2 regions of the Paenibacillus sp. CF095 genome follow, and region 2 is predicted to be linked to the other one. Evidence: a T-box and tRNA genes for the amino acid it is inferred to sense, from the RefSeq annotation. Region 2 holds a T-box; the other holds one or more tRNA genes.
The links. A T-box is a leader RNA that pairs with one kind of tRNA and senses whether it is charged. The one in region 2 lies ahead of BLS69_RS24655 (valine--tRNA ligase), so its partner is inferred to be a tRNA-Val.

Region 1: it encodes a tRNA-Val, which carries the amino acid that the T-box ahead of BLS69_RS24655 (valine--tRNA ligase) is inferred to sense. The anticodon was not compared.

The regions. Positions count from the first base shown of each region.
Region 1 covers NZ_FMZN01000001.1:704,318-713,104, forward strand. Annotated here, with positions in the region: gene BLS69_RS03085 (ABC transporter permease family protein) at 1-93, shown strand, start outside; gene BLS69_RS03090 (DUF3889 domain-containing protein) at 150-470, shown strand; gene BLS69_RS03095 (hypothetical protein) at 616-837, shown strand; gene BLS69_RS03100 (hypothetical protein) at 821-1,102, shown strand; gene BLS69_RS03105 (DUF3892 domain-containing protein) at 1,522-1,758, opposite strand; gene BLS69_RS03110 (GNAT family N-acetyltransferase) at 1,871-2,314, opposite strand; gene BLS69_RS32395 (hypothetical protein) at 2,553-2,810, opposite strand; tRNA gene BLS69_RS03120 (tRNA-Val) at 2,955-3,027, shown strand; gene BLS69_RS03125 (M1 family metallopeptidase) at 3,214-5,424, shown strand; gene BLS69_RS03130 (hypothetical protein) at 5,624-5,881, shown strand; gene BLS69_RS03135 (glycoside hydrolase family protein) at 5,883-6,878, shown strand; gene BLS69_RS03140 (hypothetical protein) at 6,881-7,567, shown strand; gene BLS69_RS03145 (chromate transporter) at 7,739-8,787, opposite strand, start outside.
Region 2 covers NZ_FMZN01000004.1:25,729-34,515, forward strand. Annotated here, with positions in the region: gene BLS69_RS24655 (valine--tRNA ligase) at 1-2,346, opposite strand, end outside; T-box leader at 2,408-2,689, opposite strand; gene BLS69_RS24660 (LysM peptidoglycan-binding domain-containing protein) at 2,845-4,431, opposite strand; gene BLS69_RS24665 (RluA family pseudouridine synthase) at 4,799-5,704, opposite strand; gene hemL (glutamate-1-semialdehyde 2,1-aminomutase) at 5,701-7,005, opposite strand; gene hemB (porphobilinogen synthase) at 7,032-8,033, opposite strand; gene cobA (uroporphyrinogen-III C-methyltransferase) at 8,136-8,787, opposite strand, start outside.

The DNA of each region.
Region 1 (8,787 bases), on a different contig from region 2:
CGGACGGAGCCTCCTGATTCGTTTGACCGGCTTGTTCATGTGGTTCCTTTTTCCCTGCGGCTACTGGCCTGGATCTTTCGTTTATTCGTGTAAAATGAAAGCCGGACGGGCAATATAACAGAAACATATTGTCCCAAGGAGTGAGTGAAATGAGAATGCTCATCGTTACCGTCATGTCGGTAGTCCTGAGTTTAGCCGGAATTACATCAGGAACAGGTGGAACTATCCCTGATTATGCGAAGTGGGGAATTATTGCGGTCAAAGAAACACAGACCAAGTATAATGTGGATATTTTGGACTATAAGCATATCGGTCGCACCTCTCTAACAGCGGACCAATCACGGGAACAGTTCAAGCTATGGGTTCGTGCTAAAGACGGCAAACAATTCGCAGTCTATGTGAATGTTGATTTTAATCCATCTACACAGCAGTTAAAGAAAGTACAATTTTCGGAATCGGATCGACACTGATCAGTTATGAACCAGACTGCCTTAATCATTAAGGTGAAAGTCTGGTTTTTTTATTTTACAAAACCCTTTTTTTACTATTGAATAAAGAACTTATGTTCGCATATAATATGAAATACAAACAAACGTTCTTATCGGAGGGATGATTATGCTAGGGAAATATATTGGCCAGATGGTGGAGCTTGTCTACATGGATCGTGCAGGGCAGATTACGCAGCGACAGATTCGAATTAACAGTGTACGTGGCGGGATGATTAGAGCATCAGCGGGAAAAGAAGGCTCACCTAGAACATTTCTGGAGCAAGGTATTCTGGCATGGCGTCCTGTTACCGATCTGAATGGGGAGGTAAAGTATGCTGAACGACTTTGAACGCAAGATTTTGCGTATTATGGTGAACTATGCAGGACAACGGCGCAGGTTGCCGCGAATGGATGAACTGGAGAACAAGACGGGACGAAGCAGAGCTTACATTCATGAGTCTTTGCTGGAACTTGAACGAAGCGGGCACATCGCGTGGGAGAATCGGTCTACTCTGGAAGGGATACAGATTTTGCAGGCATGGGAACAGGTACAACAGCCGATTCGCAAAAGCCAACCTTCCGGGGACTCCGCAAAATATTTTACGGACTACTAGGAAGTGTTCTCAACTTAAGCAAGCTATACGATGATGGATGTCAGCATCTAAACAGTCTGGAAGTCCAAGTTGGCTGATCCTGGCGAATGAGTAGATGATTTTCTAAGGAACACAGGACGTCTTATTTGGCCTTCCGCTCCTCTTTTTAGATTGTAAGCAACATCAGACACCTTATTTCCCGAAATCCCCTGACAAAAACGCTATAAAGGCCAAAAATTCTGATATAGCGTGTCTCAGATTCCTTAGATTTCTAAGGGGGGTTCAAATCCTTGAATAAGACGCCTCAGATTCGTTGCCGCTCGTGGGCCTGAGTTTGGCTTTGAGTAGGTTGAAGACACCCTCCAGGGAACATAAGAAAACGCCAACCCGGATATCCGGATCGGCGCTTACTGTGTCACACATACGACATGTACATCTATTTAGAAATGGGGAAGTTGGTCCAAGTTGTTGGTGGGGTCACCGTCGGCATCGCCGCGAATGTACATTTCGCCATCCTTGCCTTTAAATACATTCACACCAGCAATAGCGCCAGCCTTTACTTCTGCAAGTGCCTGCTGATAATCCAGTACACGTCCTGCTGAAGTCTGAAATGCTGTCAGGTCACCGTCGCCATTTTTCTGTACGGCTGTGAAACTCTCGCGTGTTGTTTGATCCATGATGTCACACTCTCCTTATATGACGAGATAGGAATCTGCTTACCTGATTAGCCTATCCGAATTCATCGGAAGTATGCACCATATGCTGATAAGACCTGCCAACGCCGAGGTTTTACAGGCTCTTTCTCATACGAACATGCAGAATATCTGCATCATAAAAAGGTTCTTCCGAAATCACTTCATAACCCAGTTTTTCATAGAATTTCTGTGCCTGACATTGAGCATCCAGTACAGAATAGGATAAGCCGAGTTCACGTGCTCGCTCCTCCATCGCGAGAAGAAGCACACGTCCATAACCGAATGAACGATGAGACTCAAGCACCGCGATCCGCTGCATTTTGGCCGTATCCTTGCTGTAATAGATCAGACGTCCTGTGGCTACAGCTTGGCCATCCGTACTTAACAATACATGATGCACATCTGGACTGATGACATCATATTGATCAATCTCAATCTCGGCAGGCACCTGTTGCTCGATCACAAAAACGTGATGGCGAATTCCCAGGGCTTGCTCCAGTTGTTCTTCTGTTGATACATAACTAATCTCAGCTGCCAATTCCATTCCTTCTTTCTGCTCTTGCGCGACATATCAGACTGAATTATACAAAAAAATGTTTTTCCTGTATAGTGAAGTCTGGAACATATTGGGAGAGGAGGGGGTAGTGATGGGCATGACAGGCATCATGGTAATTACATTGTTAATGTCGGCGGGAATGATTGCTCTGTTGTATTACGTAACGAAGAAAGCATACTCACGCAAGTGGGATGAAGATGAGTAATTCATCTGTTAACCTTCACGGCAAGACTTCATTGCTTCCTCGCGGAGAATACACATCTTGAATTACAGATTTGGAGTATACGTCCAGCCAAACGGGCAGAGATTCACCATTTTCATTGGGCTGTTGTAATTGTTGGAATTGAACTGTATGTTCATCCCTCTCTAAGCTGCAACCAGTACCGATTGTAATGAGAATCACAAGCCCAACGAAGGGGAAGAAGTATTTGGTAAATGTATATTTATTGGATTTTGACCGTTTTGTTATGTTTCTCATAGGGAATTCACCTCGTTGTAGAAATGGTAATCTTTCCTTTATTGTGCACCATTTCGGGTGAATTATAACCAAATAAATCATTGACAATGAACACGGTTACTTGATATGATACTGTTACTTGATTGGGAAACAATTATATATCATGATCTGTTAGCTCAGCTGGGAGAGCACTATCTTGACAGGGTAGGGGTCAGTGGTTCGAGCCCACTACAGATCATACACGAGAAGTCTTACAATGTAAGGCTTCTTTTCTTTTTTACATACAAACATGAATGCGATTTGCGATATTTTCAGTTTCTCTTCCTCTTTTTAAACAAAACTTAAATAAAACATAAATTCAGCGTAAGGTTCGTCTTCTATACTTGGTTCTGAGGTCAATATAGAACAGGAGAAGGAGAGAACTATGAATTATTCAAAACCATTTACATCAAAGTTAGCCAGAGTAGGGATCGCGGGTACACTGGCCTTCATACTGGCAACAAGTCCACTTGCCAACATTGGGGTTGTTGCTGCGGAAGCTGTCCCACTACCTGTATCTACGAAGATATATAACACACCGAAAGACTCTCTAGAGCAGACCCCGATTCAATACCAGATCCAGGCTCGGTTAAATGAGAAGGAGATGACGATCCAGGGGAGCGAGAAGGTAACGTATCACAACACAAGCAAGGATACCCTCCAGCAGCTGGTCCTTCATACATATGCTGATGCAAACCTCTCCAAGTCTACACAGGCGAGCATGTACCAACAGCATAATGAAAAGATTAGTGAAGATCACCCGGAGAAGACAGCGGAGGACTTTCTGGGTGGCATCGATATTCAGGCTGTAACAGCAGATAGTCAATCGCTGGATTTCCATAAGGAAAACCAAGCGTTGACCGTGCAGTTGAAAGAGCCCGTTCAACCAGGCGAATCGGTATCATTCCAACTGGAGTTTCAGTTGAATATACCCTATGGCTCACAGCGAGTTTCCTACTACATGGACATGATCAATGGTGCGCACTGGTTCCCGGTGATGTCTGTATACGACGAGGTTAAACATCAATGGAACAAGGCACCGTATAGTCGAACATTTGAGAGCGATTATTACACCTCATCGGACTTTGAAGTTCAATTAAATGTTCCTGATGAGTACCAGGTAGCCATGCCAGGCACGATCACCACTCAAGACAGTACAGAACATGGACGTAAGATTGTATCTGCTGTAGCCGAGAATACGAGGGAGTTTGTTTTCTTTGCAAGTCCTAATCTTCAAGTGGAACGCGCTACCCGTAACGGTCTGACGGTGGAATACTATTATTACAACGATGATCCATCCAAGAAAAAGATAGTTGACCGGTACATTAATCAGGCATTCAAGGTCATTGATTTTTATAGTGAGAAATATGGCAAGTATCCTTATCCAGAGTTCCGAATTGTCGAGACTTATGTACAAGGCGTTGCCGTGGAGTATGCGAGGCTCATCCAGATGGGACAGATTCAAAATGGTGCTATTCCAGAAGAAGACACAACATTTGTTCATGAAATAGCGCATCAGTGGTTCCATGCATTGATCGGTAATAACTCGGAGACAGAATCCTTCCTGGATGAAGGCTTTGCTGATTTCTCCATGGTGTATTTTGCCGAGAAACAGGGAGACAAGTTAAATGGGTTCAGATCCATACAGTTTGATACTGCGCCCGTAGATATGGCGATTGCGTCAACAAACGATGAAGCTGGGGATTTGGCAGGTTTGGTATATTATCAGAAGGGAAGACAAGCGATCTATCAGCTTTACCGTTCCGTCGGTGAAGAGAAATTTGACGAGTTGATGAAGACATATTTCAAACGCTACGTGTACCAGAATGCAACGGTAGAGGGGCTGCTTCATACCATTGAAGATGTGCTTAGTAAGGAAGTACGTTCAGAAATGCAGATGGCCCTATATCAGCCTAACTTTGTCTTAAAGCCGGAATACCAATTATCACAGGAAGAGACCGCCGCCTATGTACATGACATGTTACAACAACAGTATCAGGCTGTCATGGGCATGATCCCTAATCTGCCTTATGAAGTGATGAATCGATTGATGGACAAAGTCCTTCAAGGCGAGGAATTAACCATTGTGCTCAGCGATCAGGTGAGTAAGCTTGCAACTAAACAGCAAGAAGATATGGTTAATCAGTTGACCGGATTCCTTGATATGACCGGTATGAGATACGACATTATAAGGGATCGCAAGGAACTGAAGCAAAAGATGAAAAAAGAGATTGGCAACAGCAACCTTATTGTCATTGGTAATGCCAAGTCAAACGGATTGGTGCAGGCTTTAAAATTTAACATTATCGATCGGACGAAACAGACGGGTTTCGCTTGGAAGAATACCATGAATCAACCTCTCGCCGCGGGTGCATATGTTATCAAACATCCCTATAACCAGAATCGATTGATGCTTCACTATTTCTGGAATGAGGATCATCTGAGTGATGCGGCATTTGAAGCTTTTAAGCTGAAAATACAGGAGTCTATCGGATTCACTAACGACTTTTACCAGCACTATGTATTGGATAACCAAGGCAAGGAGAAATCCAATAAAAAAATAGCGAATCCCATATCTTCATTTTTTGCGGAGTAATAAGTAATTGGTTTTGCAGTTTCTTCGTTTAAACAGGTTAGCCAATTTGTATTGGTTAGCCTGTTTTCTGTTTAGTCATGTTTAACATAAGCATGAAAACCAGACTGAGAATAATAGGCTGTAAGATGGGCATAATGCTTTAACACAAAGGCAACTTCATGAATATACTTATCGTGAGAAAACAATAGGAGGGATTAATATGAAGGATCAACATTATCCGGGCATGCCATGGAAAGAGACAGTCACTGATCGCAACGGTAAGAAAAGCAAAGGAATGAACAAAATGAAAGCGTATTCATATAATGCAGGCATTCGCTCTATCATTCGTTTTATTCAGGGGCCGGCTGCGAATATGGGTAATGTTGTTGATCTCTCAAATCTACTAAAGGGCACATCGGAATTAGTATACTTCTCTCCATTGGACATTGTCACCCTGCATGTTAAGGAGGTTGTGTAACATGTCAATGGTTGAAAAAAATATCCAGGCAGAACAGACTGCTAATGCAGCCAACAGTGTCACTTCGCCTTATGATTATTGCGATGCAGAGACCAGACGGATGTACACACCTCAATTTGATAAAAAAATGGACAATCCTATGTATACCGCTGCAATGGCGGGTCTTCAATCGATCTATTGGTTTCGGGCGATCAAGGTAAAGGGGCTTATCCCTGATGCAAAAGCAGATTATTATGCTACGTATTCTACCAACCATAATCACATCGGAGGAATTGGACTAGCCTATTCGAACAGCCCGACAGGACCATGGACCAAACACGGACAGGTGTATCTCGATACTGTGGTTGGGAATTCAACGGAAACTCCATTTGTGATCTGGAACGATGAAGAACAATTGTTCTTTATGTATTATCAACAAAACGGACTGGGGATCAATCAATCAACGGCACTTGCGACCTCTGTAGACATGATTAACTGGACAAGAGTGGGTTTGATTTTGGACAAACCTCCCGGGTTCCCAGGTGATGGTCATACTGGTTACTTCTCGTGTTTCAGAAATGGCGGCAAATGGATCGGTTTCTCAGTGATGGGCGGCGGTGACTTTGGTCGTAAATGTATCTGGCATTCACATGACGGACGTAGCTGGTTAGCTGATCCAAGACCATTAATGGGTGGTAATGATGCCACTTTAACAGCGGGAGAAAACATTTCGAGATCCAATGCTGGTGTATTTATGTACAAAGGGAGCATGTGGTGGCTGGGCATGTTATCGGCTTATGCTTCCGGTGGGGTTACGACAGTAGCTCGACCTGCCATTGCCAAGATCAGCGCAGACTTTCGTCAACTGCTGTACAAACCTACAGATATATATTTTCCGGCATTGACTTGGGAGACGACCAACATGCAATCCTTGATGGTGTCCGTTATGGACGGTGTAGTGTACGTGTATTACAATACCGATCATAATATCGGTGTAGCCTATTCGGTGGGGGTGTAGAGATGGTTATACGTGATGCAGCGGGTCAGATCGTGCCCTTTGGAAAGGTCCACAAACAGCTTGTGGCCGATTTTCTTTACGGAACGTTACCGGATTGGGTGGAGGTGGTGGGCACCCCTACGTTTGAGCCTTTGCCCGACAGAGGAACCATAACCGTTACAACACCGACAACGGCAGGAGCCACGGCAGAGTTGAAAATGAAACATCTGATTGACAGCTCGAAAGTAACAGCAATTGCAATCACTTTGGAAGCGCTACAATTAAACGGGAACATTGGAATCTCAGTTCAGGTTGGCATTAAATCGAAGGATAGCAAGGCCGGAATCACTTTTTTTCAAAACGTAAATCAGAAGTATGGTATGGTCCGTGCCTATAAAGCAGATGGAACGTACACGGATTTTAATCAAAACATGGTGTTCTTCACTACACATGGCGTAGCAGGAGATGAAGCACAGAACCGTAAAAATCTCACTGTGCTACTCTGTACCGGATTACAGTTCTCAGCTGGACTCGAGAGACCGTCCGTATGGCTTGGTGCGGATGATCAGTATGGTGGTGTTGCTGCTGACCTTAGCGGTGGGTTGTTCCAACATGGAGAACTGCAATGTCTTTTGAAACTGACTACAAGCAAGGCAGAGGCCAAGTATTTCAAATGTGCACAGATGAAAGTGGATATCTGGAGTAACTAATTAAACTGGAGAGATGTCTGAAGATGAACTAGGTGCATGATTTGAATTGGAATGCCGAAGAGAATAAATAGATAATCTGCATGGATCGGTAAAAAGACATACGTGCAGTGATTTGGTACCTAAGCACGGACACTTTGAAAAAGAAGTGCAGTGTTTGGGTACCTTTTTTATTTAGAGAAGGTTCATGATTGTACCGCCTGCTGCACCAGCAGCGACAACGATCCACGGTGGTACTTTCCAAAAAACGAGCATTAGAAACAACATACATACCAGTGCAAAATCAACAGGAGTTAGGATCGCAGTTGTCCAAAGCGGATCGTACAACGATGCCAACAAAATACCTACAACGGCTGCATTAATTCCGATTAATGCTCCTTGAATTTTTGAACTTTTACATAAAGAATTCCAGAAGGGCAATGCTCCTACGGTCAGAAGGAACGCTGGCAAAAAGATAGCAATCGTTGCAACCAAAGTACCTGGAACCCCACGCATCATCGCACCTAAATAACTGGCAAAGGTGAACAATGGTCCAGGTACAGCTTGTGCTGCTCCATATCCCGCCAAAAAGTCGGATTTGTTCATCAGACCTGCAGGGACGAATTCACGTTCCAGTAACGGAAGTACAACATGCCCTCCACCAAATACAAGTGAGCCTGAACGGTAGAAGCTATCAAAGAATAACAGCCACCCCGAACGATCAAAGGGTGTGAGTAACGGGAGAAGAACCAGGATTCCAAAGAACGTAGCCAAACAAATGATTGCCAACTTACGACTCACAGGGACAGACAAGTCTACTGTATTAATCCCTGTCATTTTTCTAAAATAGATCATACCTATCATGCCTGCAATAACAATAAAAAGGATTGGGGTGAACGCAGTTGGCCACACAAGAGTCGCCGCTGCAGTAAAGATAGCGATGGTTGCCCTGTAACGATCAGGAGTTAGTTTCTGCCCCATACCCAATATCGCCTGAGCGACAATAGCTACAGCAACAATTTTCAGACCGTGAATCCAGCCAGTACTGCTGATATCAAATCCTTGCATAAGGAAAGCAAACAAAACTAACGCAATGACAGAAGGAAGTGTGAAACCAAGCCAAGCCATCAGTCCCCCCAGCAAACCGCCGCGGATGATGCCAATTCCAATCCCGACTTGACTGCTGGCAGGCCCGGGCAAAAATTGACATAGCGCAACTAAATCTGCATAGCTTCGTTCATTCA
Region 2 (8,787 bases):
GATGTAGTGACTGTTACGCGCAATGATGCTGGACGTCTCAGCACTATTTGCTTTGACCATCAACTCGATCTTTTTGCTCATCGGCACGTTCACTTCTGCACGAATGTTTCGAACTGCACGAATGGTATCCATGAGCAGGTTCATCTCGGCAACAGCCTCTGGGTTCTCAAGAGCAGGATCATATACCGGCCATGCTGCCAGCGTAATGGTCTCACCTTCATGTGGGAGATGCTGCCAGATCTCTTCGGAGATGTATGGCATAAACGGATGAATCAGGCGCATCGTCTGATCCAGAACATAAGCAAGCACGGATTGTGTTTTCTTCTTGGCAACCGGATCTTCCCCATAGAAGGACAGCTTAGCAAACTCAATGTACCAGTCACACAGGTCATCCCAGATAAAGTTATACAACACACGACCCGTTTCCCCAAATTCATACGCTTCGATTAGACGCGTAATATCGCGGGAAGTTTCGTTCAGACGGTGCAAAATCCAATAATCCGCTGTACCAAGCTCTCCGCTAATGTCACGTTCCTCATAAGTGAATCCTTCCAGATTCATCAATGCAAAGCGCGAAGCATTCCAGATCTTGTTGGCGAAATTCCGAGCCTGTTCCACCCGTTCCCAACGGAAACGGAGATCCTGACCTGGCGTGCTGCTGGTTGAGATCATGTAACGCATTGCATCTGCGCCGTATTTCTCAATCACATCCAGCGGATCTACACCGTTGCCCAGTGATTTGGACATTTTGCGTCCATCTGCATCACGAACAAGACCATGCATCAGCACATCCTTGAACGGAATCTCATCGGTGAATTCCAATGCAGTGAAAATCATACGTGCAACCCAGAAATATATGATGTCATACCCTGTCACAAGTACACTTGTCGGATAATAACGTTTCAGGTCTTCCGTATCTTCCGGCCAGCCTAGTGTGGAGAATGGCCATAAGCCGGAGCTAAACCAAGTATCGAGTACGTCTTCGTCCTGTCTGAGCTTGCGTCCAGCATACTCTGGCAGCGTTGTTGGATCTTCAGCAGATACAATGATTTCACCCGTTTCTTCATCATACCAAGCAGGAATACGATGTCCCCACCACAGTTGACGGGAAATACACCAGTCACGAACGTTTTCGATCCAGTTCAGATAGGTTTTCTCAAAACGATCTGGAACAAAATTAACTCCTTCACCACTCTGTTGTTTCTTAATCGCTCTCTCTGCAAGTGGCTTCATCTCAACGAACCACTGTGTAGACAGATACGGCTCAACAACAGCTCCGGTACGCTCACTGTGTCCAACCTGATGCGTGTGATCCTCGATATTGATCAATACGCCCTGCTCTTTCAAGTCAGCAACAATCTGCTTGCGGCAGTCACTGCGATCCAGTCCCTGATACTTGCCAGCCTCAGCATTCATTGTGCCGCTCTCATCCATTACCGTAATTTGAGGCAGATCATGACGAAGACCTACTTCAAAGTCATTTGGATCATGCGCAGGCGTGATTTTAACTGCACCACTTCCAAACTCTTTATCCACATAATCATCAGCGATAATTGGAATTTCTCGTCCAATGATAGGCAGTACAAGTACTTTACCAATCATATCTGCATAGCGCTCATCCTTCGGATGAACAGCAACCGCTGTATCACCCAGCATCGTTTCAGGACGTGTTGTTGCCACTGTAACGTAGCCACTTCCGTCTTTGAGCGGGTAACGCAGATGGTACAAGTGACCCTGAACCTCTTTATATTCAACTTCAATGTCGGACAGAGCTGTCCGGTTCACCGGGTCCCAGTTAATGATGCGTTTGCCTCGGTAAATAAGGCCTTTTTCATACAGTTGAACAAATACTTTGCGAACCGCTTGGGACAGACCTTCATCCAGCGTAAAACGTTCACGTGAGTAATCAAGCGACAATCCCATTTTGCCCCATTGTTGACGAATGGTAGTGGCATATTGATCTTTCCAGTCCCATACCTTTTCCAAAAACTTCTCGCGTCCCAGATCATAACGAGTCAGACCTTCTTCACGCAGCTTCTGCTCCACTTTGGTTTGGGTAGCAATACCTGCATGGTCGGAACCCGGAAGCCACAGTGCGTCGTAACCTTGCATCCGTTTGGTACGGATCAGAATATCCTGCAGTGTAAAATCGAGCGCATGCCCAATGTGCAGCATCCCGGTTACATTCGGGGGTGGAATTACAATCGTATACGGCTCGGCATCCTTACGTTGACCGGCTTTGAAATATCCGCGCTCCATCCAGGTGGAGTACCATTTGTCCTCTGCCGCCTTAGGATCATAAGTGGTCGGCATTTCTGTTGCAGCTGATTTTTTTTCCTCAGACATGTGTCATTCCTCCGTTACTTCATCATCTTCGCCAAAAAAAACAAAAAAAACCTTTCATCCATCAAAGGACGAAAGGTTAGCTTTCGCGGTACCACCTTTGTTTCACGCCTACAGCAAGATAGACTTCACCCTCTGTACATGACGTGACACTTCAAGCAGATAACGGCTGCTACCGGCCCATCCTACCTCAGAAATAAATGACGATAGATCTCATTCATCTCTTGTATTCAAACAGGCAACTCCCGGGCGACTTCGATCAGTTGGTTCCTGCGGAATCTCACAGCGCTGCAATTCCACTCTCTGAAAGGTCATACTGTCTACTACTCCCGTTCCACGTTGTTCTTCAAAAAACCTACACACATCATACCTTGCTCGTGCGCGATAGTCAACCTGACAACAGCGGATAAAGAGCGCTGGAATGCAGGTTTAGGGCGAATTATGCAAAAACCCGCAATCCTCAAGGGGATCACGGGTTGTAACGAAGGCTTTAACTACGGATTAAGGGATGTACAATATCTGACCTTCTTCCACAACTTGTTCAGATAATCGGTTATACAACTGAAGTTCCCTCGTGCTCAATTGATATCGATCTGCAATGGCATCCAGTGTGTCTTCTCGCTGAACGATGCACAGTTTCACCTTGCGGAATGGGGTCTGGTCGACAATCGTTCCCAGGAACAGGTTCTTCCATTCCACATCATCAGCTGGATATGTTTCTTCCTGTACCACACCCGCAGGAACCTCATCGCCTCGCTCCACTTCAGCATCGCGTGCCGCTCTGCCCGAGGATAACAAGGAAGAGATACCTACGCCCTCTTCTTGCCGTGGTGCGGATTCTTTTTTGCTGCCAAAAGCAACCTTCAGCTCCGGCTTGTCTTCCGTCTCAGCCACAGGTTCAGGAACAAATGCTTCGTTCTGTACGAACTCGTCTACCCCAGTCGCTTCAAAAGACGGTCGGTCTTCCTCAGCGTTGCCTGGTGGTTCAGACGAAGCAAATACACCTTGCCAGTTCTCCGCCTGTGATTCGCTCGGGACATCGGCAACTGCCTGATTCTCCTGCTGAGGTACAGATCTCGCTGATTCGAAGTGCCATACCTCTGGTGCGTCCGGTACATCCGGTGCTGCCAACTCATTAGATGATTGAGCAGTAGGCTCTGTGACTGCTTGATCTGCACTTCTCGAGTTCGCAGGCAATGCATCCACGGAAGGCTCGGACCAACCCGAAGACTCATCTTCCAGAGGCAGCAATGGTTCCGACTCAGGGTAAGAAGCTAACCGATCTGCGGTCTCAGCCATAAATGACGAGATCGGAGAAGGTTCGCTGTATTGCTCATGAGATGCCAATTCATCCCCATTCTCTGTCAGAGAGGCGGGATCTTCGTTTACATCAGGTTGTCTGTTTTCGTTAGCGTACTCCGCACTTTGCTCCTCAGATTGAATTGGCTCGGCCGATGACGAATCCGCATATTCTTGCTGCCATTCTTCGCTATTCCTTAATGTCTCTTCCCTTGTAGACAGGTCAGCGAATTCCGGGGCACCATATGCAAGTTCTGCTGCATTCGCAAGTCTCTCTTCCTCACTCCGCTGGAGCAGGTACTCTTGTGCAAATGTGTTGGGGTCGCTGCCTGTCTGTGCTGCTTCATCGGAACGGTTGGATTGCTGAGCATCAGGTGAATGAACAACTGTAAACTCATCTGCTGACCACACTTGTGGCTCTTCAACAGGAAACCCCTCGATGCCTCGCAGCGACAATACGCCTGTAATGTTCAGACTGCGATTGGATAACAGATCCACGTCAAAATTTTCGATCTCGATGGAAATATCCTCAATCGATCTGACCCGGTTCAGCGGCACTGTGATCTCCACGGGAATAAAATGTTTGAGCTCCTCTGAAGCCTCATTTTCTCCTCTGTACGCACCTGTAAGTAAAAGATGTCCTCTTAACGTGGCATGATCATCCTGCCCTATGACTTGAATGCGCGGGTAAAGTTCAATCTCCTCCAATTCCTCAATCGCAGGGACTCCCTCAGACAAATGAACGCGCTCATAAATATCGAACCGTAAACCATAAGGTTGATTCAACAAAGGTGGCGTCCTCCTTTCGGCATATGTTCACCATGATCCTTCTCATGGGACTGATCCATGGTCCAAATCCTTCGTTACCCCATCTATATGCCTTGAATGAGATAAGCATGCCACCTTTTGAAAAACCTTGTTATATATGTTCAACTCATGGTTATTTACACTGTCACTCCAATGACAGAACAACCCTCTGATCGCTGTTATCCCCAGATTTTTTTCATTCCTTTTTATAAAAGGGAAAATCCGGGGATAGCTTATGCTTCCGAAGCAGCTTTCTTTCAGAAAGCTTTTAGGCGAACGCTTTGCTTCTTCTGGTTGTTTCTGTCCTTTCCGTTTTCGTGTAAATAGTTAGTCGAACTTAAATCGTGTATTAGTAAGCCATCTCACGCTCTGCCAATTGTGTGAAATCGGATGGCCAAGGGTCGCTCACTTCAATCATCGCTCCGGTTAACGGATGACTAAACCTAAGCATCTCTCCGTGAAGTGCTTGTCGCCCAATGGCATCCGCTCTACCTCCATACAACGCATCACCAATGAGCGGGTGTCCCGCGTAGCTCAGGTGTACACGAATTTGGTGTGTACGTCCTGTATCCAGCTTTAATCGTACAAGGGTTGCTCGTTCCCACACTTCGACGATCTCCACATGAGTAACAGCTTCCTGTCCACCTTCCGAGACACGCCTGCGCTGTTTGTGATGTCTGTCCTTGCCAATCGGAGCATCAATTTTGTGGAGTTCAAGGGGGATTTGTCCACCTGCAATGGCTACATAATGACGGCCAATCTCTTTGCGACGCATCGCTTCATCCAGTTTGGCGAGGGCAAAAGCATTTTTGGCATATAGGACAGGTCCCGTTGTATCCTCATCCAGTCGATGAACATGGCGTACACTCGCCTGTATTCCGTTCATTTCATAATAGGAGGCAACCACATGATCCAGCGTGATGGCCTGATCAGCACGGCTTCCATCTGGATGCAGTTTCATGCCTGCCGGTTTGTGCATAACCAGACAGAAATCATCCTCAAACAATACATCCACATCAGCCCAGCGTGGCTCAACATCGATTGGCTGGGACGCAAAAAGGGCCAGCCGAAGCCGGTCCCCTGCAAGTTGTATTCCTTGGTTTGATTTCAGCTGACGAAGCAGTTTCTCCGGAAACTGAAGCTCAGACAATAGCCATTGCTCTGCAGCCATCGGTTTGTCCGAACTGCCTGTTACGGCTTTCCCTGGCATCAGCTCAAGCCATTCCCCGCGGCGTTTCCAACTTTTGATGGTCATAGCGATTGAAGAGCTTTACGATTCGCCTCAATCGTATCGTCAATATCCTGCTCCGTATGCACACCAGAGACAAACATGCCTTCGTATTGCGAAGGAGCAACACTCACACCTTGATCAATCATGGCCGCAAAATAACGACGGAATTGATCCAGATTGCTTTCTTTGGCAATATCATAATTAGTTACGGGAACGGCACTGAAGAATGGACAAACCATGGAACCCACACGGTTGATGGTTATCGCAACACCCGTCTCAGCTGCATTTTTCTCGAATCCGGCTTGCAGACGTGCAGACAATGTCTCCAGACGGTCATAGACCTCTGGTGTTAACAATTTGAGCGTCGTATATCCTGCGGCCATAGCCAGCGGGTTCCCACTAAGTGTACCCGCCTGATAGATCGGTCCTGTTGGAGCAATCTGTTCCATCAGATCGCGACGGCCACCATAAGCACCAACCGGGAGTCCGCCACCGATCACTTTACCCAGACAAGTCAGGTCAGGTGTAACCCCATACCGTCCCTGAGCACAGTTCAACCCTACGCGGAAACCGGTCATGACTTCGTCAAAAATAAGCAGGCTGCCATATTGGGTCGTCAAACTGCGCAGGCCTTCAAGGAAACCGGAAGCCGGAGGTACAACCCCCATGTTACCTGCCACAGGTTCCACAATAACAGCGGCCAGTTCTTCACCATAACGTTCAAAAGCAAGCTTAACGGACTCCAGATCGTTGTAAGGTACCGTAATTGTATTCACAGCTACACCTTCAGGTACACCTGGACTATCCGGCAGACCCAGTGTTGCAACACCTGAACCCGCCTTGATCAGCAAGCTGTCGGCATGTCCATGATATGATCCTTCAAACTTCAGAATTTTACTGCGTCCGGTTACTCCGCGTGCCAGTCGAATGGCACTCATCGTTGCTTCCGTACCGGAATTAACCATCCGCACGATATCGATAGAAGGTACACGCTCACAGACGAGTTTTGCCATCTCGGTCTCCAGCAAGGTAGGCGCACCAAAACTTGTTCCTTTGAGGGCTGTCTCACGCAAAGCTTCTACAACGTCAGGGTGTGCATGTCCCATAATGAGTGGGCCCCACGATCCCACATAGTCAATAAAAACATTGCCATCAATATCGTAGATTTTGGACCCTTCGCCGCGTTCTGCATAGATCGGAGTAAGTCCCACCGATTTGAATGCGCGTACAGGGCTGTTCACACCCCCGGGTATGTACTGCTTCGCTTCCTCAAACGCGCTGCGTGAGCGCTCATCATTTCGACGATTACCTTGTTGTGCAGTCATGAATATCCTCCTTAATGTAATTTATTTTATTTCTCAGCCAACCAGCGTGAAGCGTCTTTTCCGTAGTAGGTAATGATCATATCTGCACCTGCGCGTTTCATGCTGAGCAGGATTTCCATGGCGACTTTTTTCTCATCGATCCAGCCTTGAATCGCCGCCGCCTTCACCATGGCATACTCGCCACTTACATTATAGGCAACAAGCGGAAGATCAAATTGATCCTTGATGGTGCGCATAACATCCAGATAGGAAAGGGATGGTTTTACCATCAACATGTCCGCTCCTTCGAGCACATCCGTCTCTGCTTCACGCAAGGCTTCACGCGCGTTCGCCGGGTCCATCTGATACGACTTGCGGTCTCCGAATTGTGGCGTGGAATCTGCCGCCTCGCGGAATGGGCCATAGAATGCAGATGCATATTTAACAGAGTAAGACATAATCGGAATGTGACTGAATCCATTCTCATCCAGCCCGGCACGGATCGCTTGTACAAATCCATCCATCATGTTGGATGGTGCAATAATGTCCGCTCCTGCTTTGGCTTGTGACACTGCAGTTTGCACGAGCAGATCCAATGATTCGTCATTTAATACATCTCCGCAGATATGGCCGTCAATCTCCACGGTGTGTACCATACCGCAGTGACCGTGATCCGTGAATTCACACAGACAAGTATCCGCAACAACCAGCAGTTCTGGATACCAGGATTTGATCAATCTCGTCGCTTCCTGCACGATGCCATCTTCAGCGAAGCCAGATGAACCCACACTGTCCTTGGTCTCCGGAATACCGAACAATAACACGGCTGGAATTCCCAGCTCGGCAATTTCCGTTACTTCCTCCTGAAGACGATCCAGCGAAAAGCGGAATACGCCAGGCATGGATTTAATTTCAGATTTTACATTTTCTCCATACGTAACATAGATTGGTTGAATAAAATCATCCACGGTCAGATGGGTCTCTCTAACCATATTGCGAATACCTGCGGATTGACGTAAACGGCGATGCCGTACAATTGGAAAACTCATACGAGTAAAACCTCCCTGAAAGTTAAATAGAGCAAAAAGGGAAGCGCGCTGGTATCCTATCGAATTCAGCACGCTTCATATGTTGACATGATTACATGTGTATTAATTTCGAAGAGCGCCTTCTTTGGTGCCTGACCGTTTCCAGTCGCATAGCACTGTGATCAAGCTATCCATCGTGGCTTCCTCTGCCATCAGTGTAACCTTTAGTCCAGCGGCTTCTGCCGTCTTCGCTGTAACAGGTCCGATACACGCAACCTCCACATCTTTCAATAAAGGCAGTGGATCTTGCAACCCCATACGTTTCAACATACTCATGAAGTTGGTAACTGTGGACGAACTTGTAAAGGTCACCGCATGAATACCACCTTCTTCAAGCAGCTTGAGCAGTTCATCATCATTCTCACCCGCGAGGATCGTATCGTAGGTGATGGCTTCGGTGACCTGAAGTCCTCGTTCTCTCAACTGATCACGTAACCATGTACGTGCAAGATCACCGTGCGGAAGCAATACTCTCTGACCTTCCTTCAATTCGCTTTCAAAAGCCTCAAGCATACCTTCGGCCTGGAAAGGACCTTTGACAACCTCTGCAACGATGCCATGTTTGCGCAAAGCATCTGCCGTGGAAGGTCCTACGGCGGCAATTCTCGCTTGATGAATCGAGCGAATATCCTTGCCTTCCTGTTCCAGATGGCGGAAGAAAAACTCCACGCCGTTCACACTTGTGAAAAACACCCAGTCATAGGTATTTAAAGCA